DNA from 2 places in the Amnibacterium sp. genome. Region 1 is predicted to be linked to the other one. Evidence: predicted binding sites of a transcription regulator. Region 1 holds the regulator's gene; the other holds the start of a gene.
The links. Region 1 encodes HrcA, which represses chaperone genes, less so after heat shock. Its sites were predicted from a motif close to TTNGCACTCGNNNNNNNCGAGTGCNAA; they were not measured.
Positions count from the first base shown of each region.

Region 2: groES (co-chaperone GroES) is a predicted target of HrcA. The motif match lies at 3,282-3,308, and genes of this name have one in related genera.

Region 1 covers NZ_JBQCGC010000034.1:37,396-44,323, forward strand. The annotation lists gene ACTHLI_RS05045 (16S rRNA (uracil(1498)-N(3))-methyltransferase) at 1-439, opposite strand, end outside; gene dnaJ (molecular chaperone DnaJ) at 564-1,655, opposite strand; gene hrcA (heat-inducible transcriptional repressor HrcA) at 1,722-2,756, opposite strand; gene ACTHLI_RS05060 (DUF4870 domain-containing protein) at 2,907-3,323, shown strand; gene ACTHLI_RS05065 (DUF4870 domain-containing protein) at 3,358-3,723, shown strand; gene ACTHLI_RS05070 (DUF4870 domain-containing protein) at 3,790-4,179, shown strand; gene hemW (radical SAM family heme chaperone HemW) at 4,169-5,410, opposite strand; gene ACTHLI_RS05080 (HAD family hydrolase) at 5,444-6,112, shown strand; gene ACTHLI_RS05085 (DUF1990 family protein) at 6,126-6,623, opposite strand; gene ACTHLI_RS05090 (DUF1990 family protein) at 6,640-6,928, opposite strand, start outside.
Region 2 covers NZ_JBQCGC010000022.1:2,363-9,290, reverse strand. The annotation lists gene ACTHLI_RS03260 (ABC transporter substrate-binding protein) at 1-1,318, opposite strand, end outside; gene ACTHLI_RS03255 (hypothetical protein) at 1,522-1,908, shown strand; gene rarD (EamA family transporter RarD) at 1,912-2,820, opposite strand; gene groES (co-chaperone GroES) at 2,898-3,194, opposite strand; gene ACTHLI_RS03240 (THUMP-like domain-containing protein) at 3,332-4,543, shown strand; gene ACTHLI_RS03235 (DUF4190 domain-containing protein) at 4,525-4,824, opposite strand; gene tsaD (tRNA (adenosine(37)-N6)-threonylcarbamoyltransferase complex transferase subunit TsaD) at 4,899-5,966, opposite strand; gene rimI (ribosomal protein S18-alanine N-acetyltransferase) at 5,963-6,418, opposite strand; gene tsaB (tRNA (adenosine(37)-N6)-threonylcarbamoyltransferase complex dimerization subunit type 1 TsaB) at 6,415-6,928, opposite strand, start outside.

The sequences.
Region 1 (6,928 bases):
GCACCTCCGCAGCCCACGGCCGCATCGACTGCTTCCCGGCCTCCCGCACGATCGCGGACCAGCGGGCGACGCCGCCGTCCACCTTCGCGCCCGCCCAGCGCGTGACGCTGCGTGCCGCCTGCCACGGGATCACGGCGGCGGCGCCGAGCTCCGTCGCGGCCTGGATCGCGGCCTCGTCGCGCCCGCCCTTGGCGAGGGCCTGCGCCAGCACGATGCGCGGGAAGGGTTCCGGCTCCTGGCGCAGCGCCAGCACGCGGAGCGCGACGCGGTCGCGTGCGACCTCGATCGCCTCCGCCTCGGCGATCCGACCGGCGCCGTCACCGACGAAGAGCCGCTCGCCGACGCGGAGCCTGGCGACCTGCGCGGCGTGCCGCGCCTCCTCGCCCGTCAGCTCGGCGTGCTCGGCGTCGAGCGCCGATGCGAGGTAGAAGTGCGCCATCAGCGCGGGGTGGTCTCGAGGCTCGCTGCGCTCGCACCTCGACCAGCGGAACTCACCCGACGCGGGGTGGACCCGCCGGCCGCTGCGCTCGCAGCTCGACCAGCGGGGCGGCGGGAGATGGTCATCAGACGCCGAGGAAGCGGTCGCGGAGCTTCGCGAACAGGCCCTGCTGGAAGTGCGCGAACTGCGGCGGCTTCTGCTTGGTGCGACCGGCCAGCTGCCGCACGAGCTCGGTCGCCTTCGCGTCGAGCTTCGTGGGGGTCACCACCTGCACCCCGATGCGGAGGTCGCCGCGGCCGGATCCGCGCAGCCGCGTGATGCCGCGCGCGGGCACGGTGATGACCTCGGCGCTCTGCACGCCGGGCTTCACCTCGACCTCGACCGGGCCGTCGAGGCCCTCGAGCGTCGCGGTCGTCCCCAGCACCGCGTCGGTCATCTGCACCTCCAGCGTCGCGAGCAGGTCGTCGCCCGCACGGCTGAAGACGTCGTGATGGCGCACCTTGATCTCGAGGTACAGGTCGCCGGAGGGGCCGCCCGCCTGCCCGACCTCGCCCATCCCCGCCAGCTGGAGGCGCAGCCCCGTCTCGACACCGCCGGGGATGTCGACCGGGATGGTCGTGCGCGCGCGCACCCGGCCCTGGCCGGCGCAGTTGGTGCACGGGTACGGGATCACCGTGCCGTACCCGCGGCACACCGTGCAGGGGGTGGAGGTCATCACGTTGCCGAGCAGCGAGCGGACGGCGCGCTGGATCTGGCCGGTGCCGTGGCAGATGTCGCAGGTCGCGACGGAGGTGCCGGGCTGCGTGCAGGCGCCGTGGCAGACGTCGCAGAGCACCGCGGTGTCGATCTCGAGGTCCCGGTGGGTGCCGAAGACGACGTCCTCGAGGTCGATCTCGACCCGGAGCAGGGCGTCCTGCCCGCGCTCCTGCCTGGACTTCGGCCCTCCGGTGCGCATCCCGCCGCCGAAGAACGATTCGAAGATGTCCCCGAACCCGAACGACTGGGCGCCCTGCGAGCCGCCCATGTCGTACTCCTGCCGCTGCCGCGGATCGGAGAGCACGTCGTAGGCGTGCGTCACGTCCTTGAACCGCTCGGAGGCCTCCGGGCCCGGGTTCACGTCGGGGTGGAGCTGGCGGGCGAGCCGCCGGTACGCCTTCTTGATCTCGTCGGCCGAGGCGTCGCGGGCGACGCCCAGCACTTCGTAGTGGTCAGCCACGTGGGCCCTCCTCGTCACCGCGACCCGTCGCGGCGACACGTCGTGGCCGCCTGGCGGCCGGGTGGGTCATTCCTCGCCGAGGAGCTTCGACAGGTAGCGGGCGACGGCCCGCACGGCGGCGATGTTCTGCGAGTAGTCCATGCGCGTCGGGCCGAGCACGCCGATCCTGGCCAGCTCGCCGGCCGACGAACGGTAGCCGCCCGCGAGGATCGAGGTCTCCGCGAGGCCCACGAGCGGGTTCTCGCGCCCGATCGAGATCGAGACGCCGCGCTCGTCGAGCTCCATCTCGCGGAACAGCCGCAGCATGACGACCTGCTCCTCGATCGCCTCGAGCACGGGGAGGATGCTGCCGGGGAAGTCGCGCTCGGTCCGCGCGAGGTTCGCGGTGCCCGCGAGGAGGAGCCGGTCCTGCCTGCGGTCGTCGACGGTCGCAGCGAGCGCCGAGGCCACCCGCTCCAGCACCGCGCGCTGCGCGACCTGCAGCTGCTCGGCGAGCGCCTCCAGGGTCGGGCCCACGTCGGTGAGCAGCTTGCCGACCAGGGTCGCGTTGATCCGCGCACGGAGCTCCGCCAGCTCGACCTCGTCGAGCCGTTCCCGCTCGCCCTGCGCGAGCTCGACGACCCGCTGGTCGACGCGGCCGGCGTCCGTGATCAGCACCACGAGCATGCGGCTCGGAGACAGGGACACGAGTTCGACGTGCCGGACGTAGGACCTGGGGACGACGGGCACCTGGACGAGTGCGACCTGGTTGGTCAGCTGCGCGAGCATCCGCACGGTCCTCGCGAGCACGTCGTCGAGGTCGGCCCCCTCCTCGAGGAAGGTCTGGATGGCGACACGCTGCGCCGGCGACAGGGCGCGGACCTCCGCCAGGTGGTCCACGAACATCCGGTAGCCCTTGTCCGTCGGCACGCGGCCGGAGGAGGTGTGCGGCGCGGCGATCAGGCCGTCCTCCTCCAGCGCGGCCATGTCGTTGCGGATCGTCGCCGCGGACACGCCGAAGGCGTAACGGTCGACGATCGTCTTGGACCCCACGGGTTCACGGGAGGCCACGTAGTCCTGCACGATCGCCCGCAGGACGTCGAGGCCGCGTTCCGAGACCATCGCACCTCCTCCATCTGGCACTCGCTCGGCCGGACTGCCAATTCTACTGCGCGTCTCCCGTGGGTCTGGCGTTGCACACGGGCCTGTCGATATCCTGAGCGTCGGTCGACGGCGCGACGTATGCACCCCGAGAGGTCAGGAGCACCCGCGATGACGCAGTCCCAGCCCGGCGGGGTGGGCCAGCCGCTCTCGCCCGGAGACGAGCGCCTGTGGTCGACCCTCGCCCACGTCGGCAACATCGTCGGCTTCCTGCCGTCGCTGCTGATCCTGCTCATCCTCGGGCCGCGCAGCGCGAGGGTGCGCGAGGAGGCCAGGGAGGCGCTCAACTTCGTGATCACGGCGACCATCGTCTGGGTCGCGCTCTTCCTCGTCGGCCGCATCCTCGGCGCCCTCTACGGCGCGCTGCCGACCGGGCTCGACATCGTCCTCCTGCTCCTCGGCTTCCTGATCGGGTTCGCGCAGTTCGCCGTCTGGGTGATCGTCGTCGTGCTCTCGATCATGGCCGCGGTGCGGGTCAACGGCGGCGGCACCTTCCGCTACCCCATCGCGCTCCGGCTCGTCCCGTGACCGGGCCATCCGCCCCTCTGACAAGGAGATCATCATGACCAGCAACCAGCCTCCCGCCTACGTCCCCGCGCAGCCGCTCAGCCCGAGCGACGAGCGGTTGTGGGCGACGCTCATCCACGTGGGCGGCATCATCATCGGCTTCATCGCGCCGCTGCTCGGCTACCTGCTGCTGAAGGACCGCAGCTCGTTCGTCGGCGAGAACGCCAAGAACGCGCTGAACTTCCAGCTGACGGTGCTGATCGGGTACATCGCGTCGGGCATCCTGATGTTCGTCCTGATCGGATTCCTCACCTACCCGCTGGTCTGGGTGCTGAGCATCGTGTTCTCGATCCTCGCCGCCGTGGCGGCGAACCGCGGCGAGGTGTACCGGTACCCGCTGACCATCCCGTTCATCAAGTAGCGGATCCGGGTGCGGGAGGCGCCGTCAGGCGACCGCCCGCACCCGCATCCGACGAAGGAGCACCCGATGACGAACGAACCCCCCGCGGCGGTCGTGCCGCCCAGGCCGCTGAGCCCGAGCGACGAGCGCACGTGGGCGGTCCTCACGCACATCAGCGCACTGGTCGGCATCGTCGTCGGCGCCGGCTTCATCGGCTGGCTCGGGCCGTTGATCATCCTGCTCGTGCTCAAGGACCGCAGCGCCTTCGTCGCCGAGCACGCGAAGACGACGCTGAACTTCCAGATCACGATGTTCATCGCCGCCGTGATCGCGTTCTTCCTCTGGTTCGTGCTGATCGGGTTCCTCATCACGGCCGCGATCTACGTCGTGGTGATCGTGTTCTCGATCATCGCCGCGGTGGCGGCGGGCCGGGGCGAGCGGTACGAGTACCCGCTCAGCATCCGCTTCATCCGGTAGCGGGCCCGGAGGGGAGCAGCCGGCGCACCACGGCGTCGGCGAGCAGCCGCCCGGATCGGGTGAGCACGACGCGGCCCGCGAAGGCGGCGGCCGGTTCGACCAGCCCGTCGGCGATGAGCCCGGCGACGGCGCGCCTCCCCTCCGGCTCCAGCCGGTCCACCGGCAGCCCCGCCGCGAGTCGCGTCTCGAGCAGCACCCGCTCGAGCGCGCGCGTCGCGTCGTCGAGGGTCTCCCGTCCGGCTGCGGGCGAGGTGCCAGCCGCGAGGCGCTGCGCGTACGCGGCCGGGTGCTTGACGTTCCACCAGCGGACGCCCCCGACGTGGCTGTGCGCGCCGGGGCCGATCCCCCACCAGTCCTCACCGGTCCAGTAGGCGAGGTTGTGCCGGGAGCGCGCGGACGGCCGCCGCGCCCAGTTGCTCACCTCGTACCAGTGGTAGCCCGCCGCCGCGAGGCGGTCGTCCGCGAGCTCGTACATGTCGGCCTGCAGGTCGTCGTCGGGCGCGGGGAGCTCGCCCACACGGATGCGGCGGGCGAGCGCGGTCCCCTCCTCGACGATGAGCGCGTAGGCCGAGAGGTGGTCCGGCTCGAGGGCGAGCGCCGCGTCGAGGCTGCGCCGCCAGTCGTCGAGGGTCTCCCCCGGTGCGCCGTAGATCAGGTCGAGGCTCACGTCGAGCCCAGCGTCTCGGGCCCAGCCGACGACGAGCGGAACCCGCTCGGGATCGTGGGTCCGGTCGAGCACGCGCAGCACCTCCGGCACGGCGGACTGCATGCCGAACGAGACGCGCGTGAACCCCGCAGCGGCGAGCGCGGCGAGCCCGGCGGCGTCGACCGAATCCGGGTTCGCCTCCGTCGTCACCTCGGCGTCCGGGGCGAGACCGAAGCGGTCGCGAACGGCCGCGAGCAGCGTCGCGAGGTCCTCGGGCGGCAGGAGGGTCGGGGTCCCTCCGCCGAAGAACACCGTGCTCGCGGGGCGCTGCGGCAGCTCGGCGGCGGCGAGCACCCGGGCCGCGAGGGCGACCTCCTCCTCCGCCTGCCCCGCGAAGTCGCCTCGGCGCGCGCCCCGCAGCTCGTCCGCGGTGTACGTGTTGAAGTCGCAGTACCCGCAGCGGACGCGGCAGAACGGCACGTGCACGTACACCCCGAACGCGCGCTGCTCGGCGCCATCCGCCACGGAGCCCGGCAGCCGTCCGTCGGCGGGGGCCGGGTCGGCGAGCGGGAGCGCACTGGGCATCAGCCCATTCTGCGGGTCCGGAAGACTGGGGCGATGCGCATCGTGCTCTGGGACATCGACGGGACGATCCTCACGAACTCCGCGAAGGCGGGGTCGTTCTACCACGACGCGATCCGGGAGGTGGCGGGCGTCGGCCCGGCGCCCGGCGAGGCGCACGCCGTCGAGCACGGCAAGACCGACGGCCAGATCCTCACCGAGCGGCTCGAGCGCTGGGGCGGCGATCCCGCGCTCTTCGACGCGGTCTCGGCGCGGATGGACGAGCTCTCCGACGCCTACCTGACCGACGCGGCGAGGCGGCAGGCGACGCCCGGTGTCGATGCGGCGGTGCGCGCGATCGCCGCCGCCGGCTGGGCGAACGGGCTGCTCACCGGCAACTCCCGCCACCGGGCGCGGGTGAAGCTGGTGGGCGCGGGGGTCGACGTCGACGCGTTCGACTGGGACCGGTCGTTCTTCGGGGACCGCCACCTGCGGCGCAGCGACCTCACGCGCGCCGCGCACGACGCGCTCGCCGGTGCGACCGCGGTGATCCTCGGCGACACCCCGGCGGACGGCGAGGCCGCGGACGCCGTCGGATTCCCGTTCCTCGCGGTCGCCACGGGCGCCTACGAACAGGACGCGCTCGAGGCGACCTCCGCGCGCGTGGTCGTGCCGGACCTGGTCGAGGGCCTGCCCAGCCTGCTCGACGCCCTCGAGCGCCTCTGACCGGGCGGCCGGTTCAGAGCAGCGCGCGGAGGTAGCGCTCGGTGAAGCGCTCCTGGAGCGCCGCGCCGACCGGCGCCGCCAGCGAGTACGGGAACGCCGGGCGGGACAGCGCGCGCAGCTCGAAGACCGTCTCGAGGCCTTCCCGCCGCACGAGGAAGGCCTCCTCCCCCACCTCCGGATGCCCGGGCAGCGTGCCGTAGGCGAAGCCCACGCGATCCGGTTCCTGCACCACGCGCGTCACCCGGAACGGGGCGCGCACGGCCCGGCCGAGCACGGGCACGAGCACCGCGCCCTCCAGCCCCTCGGACACCCGCGGGGCATCGTCCCCGCTGTCCGCGAGCACCCGGATCCCGCTGCGGCGCTGGACCGCCCAGTCGAGCACCGCATCGGCCGCCGAGTCGAAGCGCGCGGCGGTGCCGATCACGGCCTCCCGGTGCAGCCGGCGGTAGCCGCGCGGCGTGGCGTCCCCGAGGGCGCTGCCGGGCAGGAATCCGAAGGTGAACCGGCGCATGGTCCCGCCGCCGCGCTCAGCCGACGGAGAAGGAGGGGTGCAGCGCTCGCACGATGCGCTCGTCGAGCTTGCGCTGGCGCGCGTCCGCGGCCCGCGCGAGGCGGCCGAGGCGCGACGACGGCGCCTCCCACAGCGAGCGCAGGATCACGTGCACGGCGTCGTCCTCGCCGTGCTCCACCAGCAGGAACCGCTCGGACACCTCGGTGCTGCCGGTCATCGTGCCGAACACGTAGCCGATGCGACCGGGCTCGTCGAGCGTGGTCAGCACCTTCACGCGGCCGGTGACGGCGGCCGGGTCGTCGGAG
Region 2 (6,928 bases), on a different contig from region 1:
TCGACGGGGCCTTGCCGACGTACTGGTAGATCGAGATGTAGCCGCTGGACGGGTCGTGACCCGCGTTCAGCGGGCCGATGCCCGAGGGACCCTCGTAGTGGATGTTCTTCGTGCCGCTCTTGATGAGCTTCAGGCAGTCCGCGTACGACTTGCACGCGGTGCCGTTCGTCGAGCCGGTCACCGGGAGGATGTTCTTCTGGATGCTCGCCGGGCTCGAGTCACCGGCGATGTCCGCCGCGAGCGCCATGATCGTGACCGCGTCGTACGACTCGGCCGCGTAGCCCCAGGCGTCGACCTTGCCGTTCTCGTTCTTCTGGTACCAGCCCTGCAGGAGCGCCTTGAACGAGTCGGACGGGTTCACGCCCTGGGTCGAGCCCTTGGCGCCGGTGAGGTCCGGGATGCCCTTGGTCGCGCTGTAGTCGTTCAGGTTGCCGTCGACGAAGTACACCTTCTTCATCGACCAGCCGGCCGAGGCGAGCGCCGGGAGGATCTGCGCCGTCTGGTCGAAGGCGTCGATGATGATCGCGTCCGGCTTGGTCGCGAGCACCGCGGAGACCTCGGAGCTGAAGTTCGTCTCGGTCGAGGGGAACTCCTGGTTCTTGCCCTGCGCACCGTAGGTCACCGTGCCGCCCGCGCCCTCGATCGACTTCTGGATCGAGTTGCGGAGGTTCGTGCCGTACGAGTCGTTGAAGACGAGGATGCCGACCTTGCTGTTGCCGTCCTGGACGACCTGCTGGCCGAGCGCGTTGCCCTCGACCGCGTTCGGCGGGGCGTCGCGGAAGTACCACGGCGAGATGCCGGTCAGCTTGTCGTCGGTGTTCGCCGGGGAGAACATCACCGTGGACTGCGCGGCGACCGTCGGGAGGACGGCCTCGCTGACGCTCGAGGACTCGGCACCGAGGATGGCGCCGACCTTCGCTGCGAGCAGCTTCTTGATGTTCTGCTGGCCGATGGTCGGGTGATCGGTGTCGCTCGAGTCGGTCGAGATGATGCAGGGCGCCGTGCCGTTGACGCCGCCCGCCTTCGCGATCTCCGACAGCGCCTGGCCTGCGCCGGCGACCGCGGCGGGGCCGAGGGAGGCGAGCGAACCGGTCAGGGGCAGGAAGGTGCCCAGCTTGAACGTCGTCTTGTTGTCCTCGCTGCCCGAGCAGGTCGAGACGGCGGTGAGGGCCGTCCCGGACGCTGCCGCCGAGGACGACGAGGCCGAGGAGGTCGACGTGGACCCCGAGGTGGAGGAGCAGGCGGCGAGCGCGATGACGGCCGTCGCTCCGATCGCGACGACCGCGAGCCCGCGGCGCGTGCGGAGGGTTCCAGGCATGCGGATCCTTACTTCTGGCGTGTGATGGCAGCCGTGCCGAGGTCGGCACAGACCGAAAACGTATGCAGGTGGTGTTCCGAGCATGTTTCCAGGATGGGTCTTTCGGCCGATTCGTTAGCAATCCGTGACCCGTGGTGTAGCGCCGCTACAACGAGGGGCGCCGACACCTTCCGCGGACCGGAACGAAGGGGTACGGTTCGCCGATGCGGCGGGTCGCGGTGCTGATCGGGTGCTGCCTGCCGCTGCTGCTCACCGCATGCACCGCCGCCTCCTCCGCACCCCGCACGACGCCGGCCGGGCCGCCCGTCTTCCCGCGCGTCGCCGGGCGCGTGCTGTCCACGACGGAGGCCGCGCCCGGGGACTGGGTGATCCGGGTGCGCGTGGCGGACCCGGTCACCGCCTACGAGCGGGCCCGCGCGCTGCTCACCGCGAAGGGCTACCAGTTGACGAACGACGAGCAGGCGGCCGACGGCGGTCAGGGGCAGGCGTGCTCGACGGCGCTGTGCGTGACCTTCTCCGCGCTGGTGCGCCCGGGCACGGGCCCCGTGGTGGAGTACGAGGCGTTCCACTCGACGGGCGTCGTCGGCTGACCGTCAGGCGACGGGTGCGACCGCCGGCCTCCGCGAGCGCCCCCGCACCACGCCCTCGCCGATGAGCACGGCGAGCGCCAGCCAGACCAGCCCGAAGCCGACCCACCGCCCGACCGACATCGCCTCGTGGAGGAACGCGACGCCGATCACGAGCTGCAGGATCGGCGTCAGGTACTGCAGGAACCCGACGACCGAGAGCGGGAGCCGCCTGGTCGAGGCGGCGAACAGCAGCAGGGGCACCGCCGTCCCGATGCCCGCGGACGTGAGCATCAGTGTCGGGAGGACGCCCGCTGCGCCGTACGCCAGCCCGGGGCCCGCGCCCACCAGCACCAGCTCGACGATCGCGACCGGCGTCAGCCACGCCGTCTCGAGCGTGAGCCCGGACACGGCGTCGATCCGCCCCAGCCGCTTCTTCACGAGGCCGTAGCCGCCGAACGAGAGGGCGAGGGCGAGCGAGGTCCAGGGCAGCGCCCCCGCTTCGACCGCGATCACCACGACCGCGACGGCGCTGATGCCGATCGCGACCCACTGACCGGGGCGGAGCCGCTCCCGCAGCACGACGACGCCGAGCAGGATCGTGACGATCGGGTTGATGAAGTAGCCGAGCGCCGCCTCGACCACGTGCCCCGTGGTGGTCGCGAGCACGTAGACGGTCCAGTTCACCCAGATCAGGGCTCCGGCGAGCCCGAACGAGGCGACGGCGCGGCGGTCGCCGAGCACCGCGCGGAAGCGGCGCCACGACCTCGTGACCGCGAGCAGGATCGCGCAGAACACGAGCGAGAAGACGATGCGCCAGGACACGATCTCGAACGCACCCGCCGGACGCATCAGCAGGAAGTAGAGGGGCATCGCGCCCCACAGCAGGTAGGCCCCGACGCCGAAGAGCAACCCCGCGCGCTCACCGGACCTCACCGCTCGAGCCTAGGCGCCGGGAACGACGGACGCCCCGCACCTAGCGGTGCGGGGCGTCCGGTCGAGCGGAGCGCGGCTCAGCGGACGACGACCGCCAGGACGTCGCGCGCGGAGAGGACGAGGTAGTCCTCGCCCGACACCTTGACCTCGGTGCCGCCGTACTTCGAGTAGATGACGCGGTCGCCGACGGCGACGTCGAGCGGGACGCGGTTCCCGTTGTCGTCGATGCGACCCGGGCCCACCGCGACGACCTCGCCCTCCTGGGGCTTCTCCTTCGCGGTGTCGGGGATCACGAGACCCGACGCGGTCGTCTGCTCGGCCTCGACCTGGCTGATCACGATTCGATCCTCGAGCGGCTTGATGGAGACCGACACGGTCCACCTCTGCTTTCCTGAGTGCTTCTACACGTTCGATTGGCACCGGGCGCTACCGAGTGCCAGGCCCTAACACTAGGCGCCCGACTGGCACTCACGCAATGCGAGTGCCAACCGGGCACCCCTACGGTGGTCGGGTGGACCGCAGCGACCTCGAGGCGCTCCTCGACCCCCGTGTCCTCGCCGCGGTCGACGTCGAGTCCCGCGCCGGACAGGTGGACGCCCTGGCCGCGTCCAGCGCCCTGCGACGCGCAGGCTTCACGCCGCAGCAGGCGTCGGTGATCCTCACCCAGGCGGCCCTCCGGCGCCGCGCCAGGGGGAAGTTCGGCGAGTTCGCCGACCGGATGCTCTTCACCAGAGCCGGCCTGGAGCAGGCGACCCGGCTCGACGTCGCCGCACGGCACGCGGCGCGTCTCCGCGCCGCGGGCGCGGGGCTCGTGGCCGACCTCGGCTGCGGGATCGGGGGCGACGCGCTGGCGATCGCCGCCGTCGGGCTGCGGGTGCTCGCCGTCGAACGCGACGAGGTGACGGCGGTGCTGGCGCAGGCCAATCTGGCGCCGTTCCCGGAGGCGGAGGTCGTGGTCGGCGACGCGGAGACGGTCGGGCTCGGCGACGTGGACGCCGCCTGGATCGACCCGGCCAGGCGGACGGCCGGGCACGCGGGCACGAGGCGCGTGGGCCCCGCGGACTACTCGCCGTCCCTCGACTTCGTCGACCGGACCGCTGGACGGATGCCCACGGGCGTGAAGCTCTCGCCCGCGCACGACCGGGGGACGATCCCCCACGACGCCGAGGCGCAGTGGGTGTCCGACCGCGGCGAGGTGGTGGAGCTCGTGCTCTGGCGCGGAGGACTCGCCCGGGACGGCGTGCGCCGGGCCGCGCTGGTGACCGGAGCGGCGGGTACCGCCGAGCTGGTCGCGCCCGCGGACAGCGAGGACGAGCCGGTCGGCCCGCTCGGCGACCACGTGCACGAGCCGGACGGGGCCGTCGTGCGCGCACGGCTCATCGGCGATCTCGCCCGGCGCACGGGCACCCGGCCCGTCGGCCCGGGGATCGCCTACCTCACGGGCGACGGGCCGGTCTCGTCACCGTTCCTGACCTCGTTCGCGGTCCAGGCGGTGCTGCCGTTCGACCGGCAGCGCATCCGGACGGAGCTGCGCGCTCGCGGCGTCGGGCGGCTCGAGATCAAGAAGCGCGGGGTCGACCTCGACCCCGCCGCGTTCCGCAAGGGGCTGGCCCTCCGGGGCGACGAGGAGTCGACCCTGATCGTCACCCGCACGGCCGACCGGCGGGTGGCGCTGCTGTGCCGGCGGGTGGCCGCCGGGGGCCCTCAGGGCGAGGTCGAGTAGCCGTTGTTCGCCAACGTGGCGAACAGCGCGATCCAGGCGATGGTGATGATCAGCCCGAGCAGCGTGAGGACGATGCCGATGATCAGTCCGGCCATCGCGAGGCCGCGCCCGCTCTCACCGGTGCGCTTGATCTGACCGAGGGCGATCGGCCCGCAGATGATGCCGCCGATCGGCACGACGATGCCGAGGATCAGCGCGACGATCGCGAGGGCGTTCGTCCGCTGCGCGGGTGCTCCCGAGTACGGCGTGGACGGCGGCGGGGAGGGCTGGTAGTCGCTCATGGCTCCTCATCGAGGGTGGTGCGTCCATGGTCCCAGCGCGCACGGGTGACCGTCAACGGACATGCGGAGAACGGTCAGGGGATCAGGACCTGCCCGACCGGCAGGGTCGAGTCCACCCCGAACCCGCTGCCGCTCGGCGCCGCTCCCGCCTCCACGAGCCGCGCACCGAGCCCGGCGATCATCGCGCCGTTGTCGGTGCAGAGGTCGAAGGGCGGGATGCGCAGGCGGACGCCCGCGGCCGCCGCCCGCTCGGTCGCGACGTCGCGCAGCCGGCGGTTGGCGACCACGCCGCCGCCGAGCAGCAGCCGGGGCACGCCGGTCTCCGCGCACGCGTCGAGCGCCTTGGTGACGAGCACGTCGACCACCGCCTCCCGGAACGACGCGGCCACGTCCCCGATCGCGAGCGCGGCGCCGTCGGCCTCCGCCCGCTCGACGTGCCGGGCGACCGCGGTCTTCAGGCCCGAGAACGAGAAGTCGAAGCGGTGCCGCGCGCGGTCCTTGGGTGCGGTCAGCCCGCGCGGGAAGCGGATCGCGGCCGGATCGCCGTCGGCGGCCGCGCGATCGATGGACGGGCCGCCCGGGTACGGCAGGCCGAGCAGCCGCGCGGTCTTGTCGAACGCCTCCCCCGCGGCGTCGTCGAGCGTCTCCCCGAGCAGCTCCACGTCGTCGACGAGGTCGCGGACGAGCAGGAGGGACGTGTGGCCTCCTGAGACGAGCAGCGCGACCGTCGGCAGCTCGACCGGAACGGCCTCGGCGCCCCTCGCGTGCAGCTGATCCGCGGTGACGTGCCCGACGAGGTGGTTCACCCCGTACAGCGGCTTGCCGGCGGTCACCGCGAGCGCCTTCGCCGCGCCGACGCCCACCATCAGCGCGCCGGCGAGGCCCGGCCCCGCGGTGACGGCGATCGCGTCGAGATCGGCGATGCCGACCCCCGCGACCTCGAGGGCGCGCTCGAGCGTCGGGCGCATCGCCTCGAGGTGCGCGCGCGCGGCGATCTCCGGCACCACCCCGCCGTAGCGGGCCTGCTCGTCGACGGACGACGCGATCACGTTGGCCAGCACCTCGCGCCCGCGCACGACACCGACCCCGGTCTCGTCGCAGGAGCTCTCGATGCCGAGCACCAGCGGCGCCGACGCGCTCATGCCGACCTCCCGAGGTCGAGGCGCATCACGATCGCGTCCACGCCGTCCGGCTGGTAGTAGCGGGGCCTGCGCCCCACGGCGCGGAAGCCGCGGGTCTCGTACAGCCGCTGCGCGACGGGGTTGTCCGCGCGCACCTCGAGGAACACGCGACCCGCTCCCCGCTCGGCGGCCGTCTCGAGCATCCGCCCGAGCAGGCTCGCGCCGACGCCCTCGCCGCGGTGCGCCTCCTCGACGGCGATGGTGAGCACGTCCGCGTCGCCGCTGCCCGCGGGCGCGAGCACCGCCCCGTAGCCGACCACGCGGTCCGCCTCCTCCGCCACGAAGGCGTCGCCGGTCGCGAACGTCTCGCGCATCGCCGCCTCCGACCACGCGTCGGTGGGGAAGCTCGCCCGCTCGATCGCCATCACCGCGTCGAGGTCCTCCGCCCCGGCGGTGCGCACCTCGGCGCTCATCCGAGCACCGACTTCCGCGCGGTCGCGATCGTCACGTCCGGGCTGCGGAGATAGCGCGCCGCAGGCCCCTCCGGCGCGATGCCCGCGGTGCGCCGCAGCGCCGCGACCGCGCCGATGAGACCGGCGTCGACCACCCCGACAACATGCGGCAGGGCGGGGAGGTCCGCCTCCGCTCCGACCGTCGGCTCCCCGTCCCGCACGGGCAGCCCCGCCGCGTCGAGCCGCCGGTAGACGGTCGCGAAGCGCTCCCGCCGCTTCGCGTCGGCGACCACGACGAACGGGACGGCCATCCCTCGCCGCACCGCCGCGAGCGCCACCGCATCGTGGCTGAGCACGGGCAGCTCGACGGCGCCGAGCACGAGCGCCGCGGTGCGCGCCGCGGCCATGCCCACGCGCAGCCCGGTGAAGGGGCCGGGACCGACGCCGTACGCGACCGCGTCGATCTGCGGGCGCCCGGCCTCGTCGAGCACGGCCTCGAGCATCGGGCCGATGTGCTCCGCGTGGCCCCGG